DNA from 2 places in the Lysinibacillus sp. BSL11 genome. Region 2 is predicted to be linked to the other one. Evidence: riboswitches for the same ligand, from Rfam matches in the RefSeq annotation. Region 2 holds a riboswitch; the other holds the start of a gene.

Region 1 (7,050 bases), 220 kb from region 2:
AAAAGATATTTTACCTACAGGGACCAATGCATTGATCGCAATCAGTCATGTTGAAGTGTCTTTTGCGATGCAAGAGGGTGTCAACAAAAAAGAAATACAAGATACTATTTTAGCCAATAAATCTTTTCATGAAGTGTTTCAATCAGATGAACCAATTATTAAAGAAATGATGATGCCATCTTCAACTGATCAAGAAAAGATGGAATCTTATGTCGTACTTGGTTTTCCCTTAAATGTGGAAAATGCAGTACATGGAGCTGTCTTCATCTATCAAAGCCCAGATGCGCTACATAAAACGTCTAAGGAAACAACGAAAATTGTCTTTTTAGCAGCCTTCATAGCATTTGTGTTGACGACATTCTTCGCATTCTTCCTTTCTTCACGTATAACTTCGCCATTAAGAAAAATGCGTGAATTAGCTTTTGAAATTGCAAAAGGGAATTTTGAAGCAAAAATGCCTACTACCCAAAATGACGAAATTGGTCAGCTTGCCGTTGCCTTCAACCAAATGGGCCGTCAATTAAAGCATAATTTAGAGGTTATCAATCAAGAAAACGAACAGCTTTCTAATATTTTGACATCCATGACAGATGCAGTGATTACATTTAATCGGGATCGTACAATATTATTAAGTAATCCACCAGCTGAACGTCTAATGCAAAAGTGGTTTGTGAATAAAGGCTCACAAAGTGCAAAACCTATCCCGCCAGAGCTGTATCATATGCTTGATCATGTGCTGATGTTTGAGGATAAACTAGAAGAGGAAATTGAAATGGATGGCAGCTATTATACATTTACTATTAGTCCCCTTTATAGTGGTGAAATGATACGTGGCGCTGTGGCTGTAATTCGTGATATGACTGAACAGCATCGCTTAGAAAAACTAAGATCCGATTTTATTGCCAATGTCTCTCATGAGCTCCGAACACCGATTGCCATGCTTCAAGGTTACTCGGAAGCATTAATGGATGACGATTTTATTCAGGATCAGGAAGAGCGAAATGAGATTACCAAGATTATTTATGATGAATCGAAGCGAATGGGCCGCCTTGTGACAGATCTATTAGATTTGGCACGCATGGAATCAGGGCATATGACGCTTTATAAAGATGAATTACCAATTAATTCTACATTTGAACGTATTACACAAAAGTTTTCACAAGTAGCAAAAGAAAAGCACGTTCGTTTGTTGTTTGAAAGTGAATTTAATGACGAGGCCATGATTAATATAGATGAGGATCGCATTGAACAAGTGCTTACAAATTTAGTCGACAATGCCCTTAGACATACAGATGAAGGGTCTGTGTCTGTGAAAGTAGAGCAGGAGCCGACATTTGCTAAAATATCTGTTCAAGATACAGGACATGGCATTCCTCAAGAGGACTTACCCTATGTCTTTGAACGTTTTTATAAAGCCGATAAGGCACGTACTCGTTCCAAGGGTGGAACTGGTCTCGGCTTAGCCATCGCTAGAAATATTGTGAAGGCACACTCAGGTAATATTATGGTAGACAGTGTGTTGAAAGAGGGTACGACCTTCACGTTTTATTTACCGTTCGATTAATAACAAGTATTGCTATTAATTGGCTGTAACTTCTATGAATGTAAGACGACAAATATTATAGAACGGGGGTGGAGTGCTTTGAATGACTCCGTGTTCCATCGACTATACGATGCATATCACCAAGACGTGTTTCAGTTTTTAATCTATTTAGTAAAAAACCGTACACTTGCCGAAGATTTAGCACATGAAGTTTATGTACGAGTGTTGCGCTCATACGATCAATTTGCAGGGAATAGTAGTGAGAAAACTTGGCTATTTGCTATTGCTAAAAATGTAGCGATTGATCATTTTAGAAAGCAAGCTGTACGTCAAAAGCATTCACATGATTTCTTTGACTGGGAAACGGAACAGCTCCATTCAACCACGCCATCACCGGAAGATATGCTACAGGCCAGTGATGAATTTATGCAGGTAGATTCAGCACTTGAAAACTGCACAGGCGACCAAAAAATGGTCATTATAATGCGCTATTTTCAAGATTTATCGATTGCAGAAACAGCGCAAATACTAGATTGGACAGAAGCTAAGGTAAAAACGACCCAGCATCGAGCCATTAAATTTTTAAGGCAACAGCTACAGCCGATTAGAGAACAGGAGGCGAAACGGCAATGACACATAAGCCATTTGATGATGAACAGCTTGAACATGTCTTGAACAATGCCCCTAAGCTTTCTGACCGCCGTTCAAAAGAAGAAATATTAAATCGGTTAATGGCAGATGCTCGCTTGCAGGATAATAGTCACCTTCAAGAAGCAATACAACAACCTATAGAGAATGAAGAAGCACAACCAGAAAGTAAACCTTTAATTCAAGATGAACGACCATCACGCTTAAAGTTCCGAAAAATGCCGATTTTTACGAGTGTAGCAGCAGTTTTCGCGATAACGGTACTCGTTGGCTTCATGTTCATGAATAATGGCGCTAGCCAAAAAGATCTCGCTAGTACGCCAGAAAAGGCTAATTACGCTACGTTACAGGAAGATCGTTCTGCTAAAGAGGCAGCAACCCAGGATGAGGCACTTCAATCCAGTATTGTATCGGAGCATGAGCGTATGTTATCTTTACGGTCGTCTGTCTATGAGGAAGATGTGAAAGATGCTGTCGTTTTCCGTATTGGTTTGGCAGGACGCGATGCAGAAAGTGTTCCGATGACATATGTGATACCAAATGAGCGTGTAGCAACTGATTTTGGAACAGAAAAGCCTTCTACCTTACAGATGTATGAAAAATATGCTCCTCAAATAGATGAAGAAGCCAAAGGGTTTACGGAATATCATCCTTTTAAAGGTGAACTGAAGGAGAAGGAAGACAAGCTTGTCCACGTTTTACCAAAGGACAATGACTATGATGTTGCATCAGCTACCGTTAATGAATACAAAGGGACTTTAGAGGATACCTTCTCGGATTCTGAATATACGGAAGTTGAGATTCAAAATGAAGATGGCACACCTTATGAGTTTTCTCAAGAGGGTGAGCCAAGTCAAGCCATGTCATTAACAAACGCTAAGCATTTTAATTATTATTTATACCAAGATGGTAATGGGGCAGAATATCTGTCACCAGATTTCCGTCAAACATTTGCTAATGTTACAGAGGCACTTACACTAATGAAAAACAAAAATGATGATGTTTATGTAACAGTGGTTCCTGAAAACGTAACATATACCGTGAAAGAGGAAGCGGAAGGTGTAGTCGTAACATTCGATATTCCCTTAGATTTAGCATCGATGGAGCCGATTCGCGCTACCCAATTGATTGAAGCTATGATGTTAACTGCTGCTAGCTTTGACCAACAATTACGCTTAGATAATGTGGTCCAAGAAAGCTGGGAAGGATTCGATTTAAAAACGTATTTGCCAAAGCCTGTGGGGCCAAATAAACAATCTATGCCTTAGTCAGAATCAAAAATGGAGCATCCCTGTAACATGGAATGCTCCATTTTTATAATACATACAAATCTAATCGGATTTTTTTAAGCAGAACTATTTACTTTTTCTTAATAATTAATTATAGTAAGGTTGTAGTATAAAATAATATGATTCATCTTCGGGGCAGGGTGAAAATCCCGACCGGCGGTAATAGAGTGGTGAACCGTTAATGTTTCCATTAACTCGAATGGTTTATGCTTCGCTCTTCAGCCCGCGACCTGTGCAAATTTATTTGCATGGCTGACTTGGTGTGATTCCGAGGCCGACAGTTAAAGTCTGGATGGGAGAAGATGGAGGTACGATCGTCATTCATTGTTATGAAATAAACTATGACCGAGCGCTTTTTTTGTATGGCTTTTTAAACGGTGCTCAAAAATAGTTTAAATTGACGCTTATTCGTCATGCCTTTCTCCCTTGTGCTCTTCATGCATAAGGGTTTTTTCGTGCTAACAATTGAAAGATCGTCACCTTTCTTCTTGCGAGATTGAATCAGCAAAGAGGAGAGAGTTTTCTATGAAGAAAAATGTTAAACTCCAATCGTTTATTACGATTGGCATGCTGAGCAGTATTTCGTTTTTATTAATGCTTTTTAATTTCCCAATTCCACCATTCCCAGCATTTTTGGAAGTGGACTTTAGTGATATGCCTGCATTAATAGCAGCCATCACAATGGGGCCTGTAGCTGGTATTTTAGTAGAATTATTTAAAAATGTATTGGATTGGATTTTCTCTGGAACGCCAACAGGTGTGCCAGTAGGTCATATGGCCAACTTTGCAACGGGTATTTTATTTATTTTACCAGTAAGCCTTATTTTTAATCGCTTTAAAACAATTGCTGGTCTTGTTGGAGGTTTAGCGACTGGGACAGTTGTAATGGCAGTAGGCATGAGTATTTTAAATTACGCAGTATTTTTACCGATGTACACATACTTCTTAGGTATGGAGCCTGTTGTAGGTGATTCACTTTATAAAATGATTATCGCTGGGATTTTACCATTTAACATTGTGAAAGGTATTTTATTAACGGCTATTATGGCATTTTTATTTACAACAATGCGCAAATGGATCGACCGCCAGCGTTCTATCTATATAACAAAATAATTTTTACTAACCTCGGGTCAATATACCTGAGGTTTTTTTGTTGGAAGGAACGATGGATAGGAAAAGGTGTGAAGAATAGAAAGGCAAAACTAACGGATAAATATAGAAAAAAGTAATAGAGTAAAATAGCTAAATAGTACTTTATGATTATAACCTAGTCGAAAGCTACATTTTCATGTAAAATAGAGAAGAGTTTAGAATGTTTGAGGAGTTTGAAGAGATGAGTGGAAAAAAAGGACAATGGTCTAGTAAATTAGGTTTTATTTTAGCATCAGCTGGTGCGGCGATCGGACTAGGGGCAATTTGGAAACTTCCCTATGTAACAGGACAAAGTGGTGGGGGAGCATTTTTCCTTATCTTTGTGTTATTTACCTTGTTAATAGGGCTACCGATGTTATTATCCGAGTATGTTTTAGGACGTGGTACACAATCCGAGGCTGTAACAGCGTATAAAAAAATTGCTCCAACTAAGCCAGGCTGGGCTTGGATTGGTCGAATGGGCGTGCTAGGTTGTTTTTTATTATTAACTTTTTATAGCGTAGTTGGAGGTTGGATCTTTATTTATAGTGGGCTAGGTGTAGCTGGCGCGGTAATTGATCCGGCAGTAGATCCAACTGAATTATTTGGAAAAATTATAGGCACACCTTGGATTACGCTAGTTGGTCTAGTGTTGTTTACATTGGTCAACGTACTTGTGATTTCATTAGGTGTACAAAATGGGATTGAAAAGGCCAATAAATGGATGATGCCGTTACTTTTCATAATGTTCATTGTCCTTGTTGTGCGTGCTGTTACATTAGATGGGGCAATGGAAGGGGTAAAATTCTTCTTATGGCCAGATTTCTCGAATATTACGGGTAAGGCATTATTAGAAGCCCTAGGGCAATCGTTCTTTGGGTTAGCAGTAGGCTTTTCTTGTCTAGTTACATATAGCTCTTATCTAAAAAAAGATGTCAGTCTTCCGAATTCAGCAGGTTCTGTAGTGTTGTTAACCGTGCTTGTTTCATTTTTAGCAGGATTAGCAATTTTCCCTGTGGTGTTCGCCTTTGATTTAGAGCCAGCAGCAGGTCCAGGTTTGCTATTTATGGTGCTACCAACAGCTTTTAGTCAAATGCCATTCGGTGAAGTGTTTTTAGCTATGTTTTTATTGCTATTTTTATTTGCTACATTAACGTCATCATTTAGTTTATATGAGATTATTGTCGCAGCATTTATGGAGAATAGTCAGAAATCCCGTCCAATGTGGACACTTTTACTTGGTATAGTCGTGTTTATTGCAGCTATTCCAGCTGCACTTTCTTCGAGTGTTTTGTCGGATATAATGATTTTTGAGAAAAGTATTTTTGATGCAACCGATTTTTTAGTGTCAAATATCATGCTTCCACTAGGGAATTTATTCATTGCTATTTTTATTGCCTATGTAGTAGATAAAGAATTTGTGAAGAGAGAATTGCTAACGGGTAGTCAAATGGGACAAGGCTATTATTCGACATACCGTATGTTAATGTTAGTTGTTGTACCGATTATCATTCTAGTTGTGTTTGTTAATATGCTACTGCAGTATTAAAGAAAAGGTGTATTCCTATTAGACGGAATACACCTTTTTATTAGTATAACAAAAATTAATAGTCGTTAAGCGATAGCTCACCTAGCCAATCTTCTTTAATAATCTTCCTTGCTTGTTCTTCACTTTCGGCAATAGGGAATACTTTATCAACCTGTGAAATAGCGAATAAGTTGCGAATGAAATCATCGACGACAATAATGGCGATTTTCTTATCTTTTACAGACACCTTCTTAGCGAAATTAACGATCATACCGAATCCAGTACTATCAATATTTGTTACCCTTTGCATATCGATAATGTATCCGTGTTTTGTGTCTAAGCTAAGTGTTTGAAGCTCTGACTTTATTTCTTCAATCATCCCGTATTCTAAATCGCCTGTAAACGCAATCACAATATAATCAGCCTTTGTGTCAATATTCATTGCAATTTTCTTCTGATTCATCCTATAGCGCCTCCATTTTTCTTTTCTTGTTTGGGGATTTATTCAAACTTAAATTTATTCACTTCATTTTGTAATTTATCAGCAATTGATGATAACTCATCTGAGCTTTGTGTAATTTCTGCAACAGTCGCATATTGCTCTTCTGAGGTTGCGGCAATCTCTTCTGTAGCTGCTGCAGCATCCTCGATGATGCGAGAAATATCTTGGATAGCCTGTTGCACACCTAAGGAGTTGTCGTTAACATGTGTAAATGCCACTTTCATTTGTTCGACACCTTCTTCAGTTTCGACAACTTTCTCCACAATTTCTTTTAAGGCACTTCCGCCTTTATTGATGATTGTTACTTGCTCCTCGACAGCTAGTAAATTACTTTCCATTGTCCGTACAGTCACAGATGTTTCCGCTTGGATATCATTAATAAGATTAGTAATTTGTCCAGCTGCTAAAC
Region 2 (7,050 bases):
TAAGCCAGCTGCAAATAGTTTTTTTCTACTAATCGAAGGATTACGATAAAAAATCTCATGCATGGAGGTAGCGATAGAAATAGCTACATCCATAATGGCACCTATCGTACTCATAATGATGACTGATGCACCAATCTGCACAAAATTAACACCAATGTAGAGAGAAAAGATGCTGATTTCTTCAGTTGATTCTTCGCCAAACCCTTGGATCATCGACTTTTCCGTTACAAAGGTAATAAAGAGTAGTAACACAACTATCGTCACCATCGTCGAGATAAAGGCTGTAATGGTTTTACTATTTGTTTTATTGATATAGAAAAGGCTAATACAGCTAATGATCGTACAGGCAATAAACGTCAAGATGATAGGGCTATTTTTAGGGTTTGTCATTAAAAAAATGGTGACAAAGAGTACACCAAAGTTTAGGAATAAAGAAAGAAATGAGCGTATCCCCTGTCTACCGCCGACTAGAACCATTAACACGCACAATATAACTGCTAATAAGACGACAACATTCATTCTCGAACCCTCTTTCGATTAATGAAAAATATAGCGGTATACAGACTAATAGGAATCGTAAGGACAACACCAATACCCCCTGCTAAGGCACGGGCTAATTCTAAAGAAAGATTTAAGGACAATGTAAGCCCTAATGTGGAAGAATTTTTTAAATAGAGAATAATCATAGGTATGGAGCCGCAAAGGTAGGCAAAGAATAAAATACTTGTAATAGTACCCATGATATCTTTACCGATTTCATGTCCCGAAGATTTAAGTGCTTTGACAGGGATCGTAGGATCTTGCTCGTATAAAGCAAAAATCGAGGAAGCCATTGTAATAGAAACATCCATTACTGCCCCGAGTGAGCCAATAAATAAACCTGCCATAAAGACGGTACGATAGGGACGCGTTAAAAATTGCATTTCTTCATAACGAAGACCATTTTCACCTGTCAACCACATTACAATAGAGCTTATGATAAGCGCTAGAATAGTGCCTAAAAGTGTGGACACGATGGCTACATATGTTTTTGTATTTAATCCACTAATAAGTAGTAGCGAGATAATTGTAAATAGCACCGCACAAATGCCGCTGACTACTAATAGGCTTACGCCCCCATGCTTCACATAAAGATCTAATGCGAATGATAAAATCACAGCATTGACCACCAGGCTAATGATAGAAAATAAGCCTTGTCTTTTACCTATAATAAGTAGGGCAAAAATAAAAATCCATGCAATCATTACCATGGTTTGATCACGTTTTAAATCGACAATGGTTCCTGTTAAAACTGATTGTGCTGTGCGATCATCTAGCGTGACAAAGATTTCATTGCCTACATGGTATTCTTGATCAAAAGCACCAGACGAAGAATAGTCATTCGTCAAATGAATGGATTGCCCCTTATGCTGACCATTTTTGATAATGGCCATAATTTCCTGTGTAAATAAAAAATCCTTATTTTCATACATGTCTTTCATTGGTTCTGATTTTGTTACATCCACTTGCGTTATTTTCGCTATCGGTCGATCATAAAATTGTTCATTATGATGTACGAAAACAATCGAAACCCCACAACAGAATGCTAATAGGGCATAGCAAATAGCTTGTTTAAAAGGTATATTTTTTAAAAATGTCAAGTAAATGACCTCCAAACGGCTAGACTGAATAGTCACTTGTAAAGGAACGTTTTTTTGATTAAGAAGTTCCATTAACAGGTTAAATGTCATCATTTTAATAACATCTTTTACATTTTTTAAGTCTCGTCAGAGCTGTTTAAAATTTATGCTTCCAAAAAAATTTAAAAAGAAGGATGGATAATATAATAAAATAGTGTTATCGTAAGACTAGCTAAATAAAAATATTCTTCGGGGTAGGGTGAAATTCCCGATCGGCGGTGATGAAGCAATTCAAAGTCCGTGAGCGCAAGCTGATTTGGTGCAAATCCAAAACCGACAGTTACAGTCTGGATGGGAGAAGGGTAAAAATGCGAACTTTTTAAATTGATTCTAATTTAGAAGGTTTATTTGACTATGCATTTATTACAAAACTTCCCAATCACCTTGTGGGAAGTTTTTTTATTTAGCTACAATCGAATAGAAGATGTTCTTCGGGGTAGGGTGAAATTCCCAATCGGCGGTGATGAAGCAATTCAAAGTCCGTGAGCGCAAGCTGATTTGGTGCAAATCCAAAACCGACAGTGATAGTCTGGATGGGAGAAGAACGAATGAGATAACAGTCTATGAAAAAATTGTTTTCAAATAGGCTTATTTGTTGATGTCTTATACTCCCAAAACCCCTTTGATGTAAAGGGGTTTTTATTTTTATATTGTTAACGAGAGAAGGGAGAAGGATAAGGATAAGGCACAAAAACAGGTGGATCAACTTTAAAAGTAAAGAATAGAAGTGCTAATAAAGTAGAGTAGGTGATGGAATGTTTACTGGACTTGTAGAGGATATTGGTATCATAAAAGCCGTGCAAAGCGATCGGAACAGTATGAAAATTACGATTCAATCAGCCAAGATAACGGAGGATGTCAAGCTTGGTGACAGTATAGCGGTCAATGGAGTTTGTTTAACGGTGACACATTTCACACAACAGCAGCTTACGATGGATGTTATGCCTGAAACAGTCAAAGCAACAAATTTACAGCAGCTGGCAATAGGTGATTCTGTTAATTTGGAGCGGGCCATGCCTGCTAATGGACGATTTGGAGGTCATTTTGTTGCTGGTCATGTTGATGGAGTCGGCAAAATTTTGCGAAAACGTCCAGTGGCAAACGCCGTTTATATTGATATCGAAATGTCTGAGGAACTAACCAACTTTTGTATTCCAAAGGGTTCCATAACAATTGATGGCACAAGCTTAACCCTTTTTCATGTTGAAGCCAATAGTGTCACGATTTCGCTCATTCCTCATACTTACAAAGAAACCGTTTTAGGTTTGAAGAGGGTTGGAGCAATCGTTAATATCGAAACCGATTTAGTCGGAAAATACATTATAGGGCAATTAAAAAAAGGGCAAACAACGCCAGCTATTACAAGAGATTATTTAGCACAACATGGTTTTTAAATCATAGAATAGGAGTTGATCATCGTGCTACATTCAATTGAAGAAGCCATAGAGGATTTAAGGCACGGCAATATGATTGTGGTGGTTGATGATGAGGATCGAGAAAATGAAGGAGATCTTCTGGCACTCGCTGAATTCATCACACCAGCAACAATCAACTTTATGGCAACCAATGGTAGAGGTTTAATTTGTACGCCGATTTCGCAGCAGCTTGCACAACAGCTAGATTTATATCCAATGGTTCAGCACAATACGGATAACCATCAAACCGCATTTACGATAAGCATCGACCATGTAGAAACAACGACAGGGATTAGCGCCTTTGAGCGTGCGCTAACGATACAAAGGATGATAGAAAAGCAAGCTAAGCCGACTGATTTTCGTCGACCAGGCCATATTTTTCCGTTGATTGCGAAAGAGCAAGGAGTGCTGCAACGGAGAGGGCACACAGAGGCGACGATTGATCTAGCGAAGCTTTGTGATAGTGTACCAGCAGGTGTTATTTGCGAAATTATGGGGGATGATGGGCACATGCTTCGGTTTGAAGAACTGACAAAGTTCGCTGCACATCATGGCTTAAAAATGATATCGATAGAAGCATTGGTTGCATATCGTAAACAATTATCCACTAATAAATCTAAAATTTCTATGTAAAAAGGAGAAAAAACAATGGGTCAAACATTTGAAGCACAATTAATTGGAACGGATTTGAAAATTGCAGTAGTAGTGGGTCGTTTTAATGAGTTCATTACTAGCAAATTATTGGATGGGGCAATGGATGGTTTAACTCGTCATGGGGTTGATCCTGCATTTATTGATGTTGCATGGGTACCAGGGGCTTTTGAAGTTCCTTTTATGGCAAAACAACTGGCAGAAACAAAGAAATATGATGCCATTATTGGTTTAGGTACTGTTATTCGTGGCTCTACAACACACTATGACTATGTTTGTAATGAATCTGCAAAAGGCATTGCCAATGTGTCATTGTCAACGAATGTACCTGTTATTTTTGGAATTGTTACTACCGAAAATATTGAACAGGCAATTGAACGTGCAGGAACGAAATCTGGTAATAAAGGCTATGATGCGGCAATGTCTGCAATTGAGATGGCAAATCTAAAGAAAATGATTAGTTCAGGACAATTTAAATAGTCGTCACAACATTTGTTTCTTTGAATATTTTGAACAACCATGGGAAAAATATGCTTAAGTGTATTTATTGAATGTGATTGTTTTCATAAATGTACTAATCTTGAGCTGGCTCAGTAGGAGATGAGAAGTATTTCATCAATGGAACAAATTAATTTGAAAATGTTGAAATCACTATTTCAACGCTCTGCTGATGTGATTTTCCAACAATATAATTTTCAGCAATATACAGTACATTTGATAACTTGTGATGCAATGGTCAATGAGCAAATTCTTCAAACTGTGGTTGTTCAACGTGTTCAATCTTTGTTAAGCAATGTCACTGAGGACATGCTAGAGGAAGAAATCGAACAGCATTTACACATTCCCTATTTACAAAAGATTTTATCGAAAGAGGATGCGGTAACTAGGGTCTATAAAGGACATGTCTTATTGTATTTTGAAGAAAATCAATTACTTTATTCTAGTGATATTTCAAAAAGACCCAATCGAGAGCCAGGGGAAACAACATTAGAACTAGTAGTAAAGGGACCTAGAGATGACTTTATTGAAGACGTTTTTATTAATATTGCTTTATTAAGAAAACGATTACCCACTAATTCTTTTAGTGTAGAGACATTAGAAATTGGCAAGCGTTCTAAAACAACCGTAGCCATTTTATATATGGAAGACATCGTAAATTTAGATATGCTGGAACAAATTCGACTTCAATTACAAAAAATTGATACGGATATTGTTATCAATGGTGACTTATTAATGGAAACAGTTGAAAAGACAGCGACAATTCTTCCAAGACATGATTATACAGGTAGACCTGATTTTGCAATGCAGGCGTTAATTAGAGGAAGAATACTCTTAATGATTGATGGTGTGTCCTATGCTATAATTACACCTACGAATATTATGTTGCTCTTTAAATCGGCAGAGGATAATGAGTACCCAATCATTGTTAGCTCGATGGAACGATTACTCAGAATTGTCGGGATATTAATAAGTATGCTGCTGCCAGGTTTTTGGCTTGCATTGACAACTTATCATCAAGAACAGCTTCCATTTCTACTACTTGCAACAGTTGTCGAATCGAGAACGGGATTGCCTTTTCCAACTATTCTAGAAATTTTAATGATGCTATTTATGTTTGAATTGTTTCGTGAAGCCAACTTACGTCTTCCAAGTGCAGTCAGTGGCTCAGTTAGTGTGGTAGGGGGGCTAATTATTGGAGATGCTGCTATTAAAGCAGGTGTTACAAGCCCCTCAATGATTGTTGTAATTGCCATTTCCAGTATCGCTGCATTTACATTGGTCAATCAATCGTTTGTAACGGCTATGAGTATTTTTCGATTAATCATTATTATGGCTTCGGCGTTTTTTGGTTTATTTGGTTTTTTTATAGCCGTGTTTTTCATCCTTTTGTATACTACAAATATGAAAGTCTTAGGAGTACCGTATGTAAACTTTAGTGCAGATTTTGAAAAAGGGGATGTTGGTAAGTCATTATTACGACTCTCTCCCAAGGGCTATAGTAAACGGCCTGCCTTTTTAAAGCCCCAGGATCGAACACGTACTTCAGAAAAAAAAAATAAGTAATTTTATTAAAGATCAGGTATAGTGGATACCTGATCTTTTTGTTAGTCTTTTAATTTTCCATTTAAATTAGGAAATGAGACATAAAACATTATTGCTTACCTTTTTAGTTTACTTTCTTGTCAGGGATTATTAAACTATTTGTTACAGTGTGTAATTTTGGGTATGAATAAAATAAAAATTGATTTTGTGTTTTAATTTATGTAGGATATACAAGCAATGTTTGCTTTACAAACAAAAAAATAGAGTTAATTATAATATAATAATATTCTAGAATATTTATAGATGAGGAAGTACCGTTTTTTATGAAAAATAGAAAAATAAAACTAATATTAATTCTATCAACGATTTTATTATGTTTGTTTACAAGTTTAAACGTCTTTACATCCTATGTAAAAATAAAAAAGACCGTTGAAGAGTCGATTGCCAATCAAAGTTTAGAGGCAGCCCATTCTATTGCTGCATCCATTGATACGGATGCCTATCAGCGATTTTTAAATAATCCACAGGAAAATGATTATTATTGGAAAGTAAGAAATTATTTAAACGATGCTAGGATAAAATTAGGTGCACTATTTGTTTACACTTTAAAGGTGGATAATCCTGAAGTATCTATAGCCATGATTACAGGCATGCCAAAAGAAATGAAAGAGGGCTTCGGTATTGGAGTAGTTTGTACTGTTCCTGCAAAGCATGTAGAAAAGGCCTATAATGGTGAAACCTATGTTACAGAGGTAATTCATGATTCTGAACATGGGTCTTATTTATCTGTTGGTGCACCCATCAAAGATGATAATGGAACAATTATCGGGTATTTGGGCATTGACATTAGTGCAGATACGCTAAATGGTATTAAGGGTAAAGTCATTGAAGACAACCTATTTAATTTTATTTTTAATGGTGTACTTATTTTAATTGTCATCGGTTCTTTTTTATTTTTACAAAGATGGTATCAAAAAGAGGTGGCGAAGGAAGTTGGCGCTACAGAAGACACGTATCTAGCAGAAATCAAAACATTGATTACTTCGGTGTCGTCCCTACGTCATGATTTTACAAACCATATTCAAGTGTTACATGGTTTATTACAATTAGAAAAAACAGATCAGGCGAAACAATATTTATCCTCACTATCGAAAGAAGTTCAAGCGATTAAGTCATTAAAATTAAATATTGATCATCCAGGTTTGTCCATCTTATTGCAAACGAAGAAATTAACGGCTCAAAATCATCATATTGATATGGAT

Evidence for each region. Region 2 has a riboswitch for FMN ahead of ribE (riboflavin synthase). Riboswitches for the same ligand answer to the same signal wherever they lie in the genome.
Region 1: another riboswitch for FMN. It lies ahead of RCJ95_RS03850 (ECF transporter S component); the one in region 2 lies ahead of ribE (riboflavin synthase).

The regions. Positions count from the first base shown of each region.
Region 1 is NZ_JAVGCX010000002.1:234,515-241,564, reverse strand. It holds gene RCJ95_RS03865 (ATP-binding protein) at 1-1,564, shown strand, start outside; gene sigX (RNA polymerase sigma factor SigX) at 1,643-2,176, shown strand; gene RCJ95_RS03855 (RNA polymerase subunit sigma) at 2,173-3,459, shown strand; FMN riboswitch at 3,603-3,788, shown strand; gene RCJ95_RS03850 (ECF transporter S component) at 4,006-4,593, shown strand; gene RCJ95_RS03845 (sodium-dependent transporter) at 4,814-6,160, shown strand; gene RCJ95_RS03840 (STAS domain-containing protein) at 6,216-6,602, opposite strand; gene RCJ95_RS03835 (methyl-accepting chemotaxis protein) at 6,641-7,050, opposite strand, start outside.
Region 2 is NZ_JAVGCX010000002.1:10,686-17,735, reverse strand. It holds gene RCJ95_RS02735 (YibE/F family protein) at 1-519, opposite strand, end outside; gene RCJ95_RS02730 (YibE/F family protein) at 516-1,640, opposite strand; FMN riboswitch at 1,861-1,986, shown strand; FMN riboswitch at 2,103-2,228, shown strand; gene ribE (riboflavin synthase) at 2,435-3,073, shown strand; gene ribB (3,4-dihydroxy-2-butanone-4-phosphate synthase) at 3,098-3,727, shown strand; gene ribH (6,7-dimethyl-8-ribityllumazine synthase) at 3,743-4,225, shown strand; gene RCJ95_RS02710 (spore germination protein) at 4,364-5,809, shown strand; gene RCJ95_RS02705 (ATP-binding protein) at 6,112-7,050, shown strand, end outside.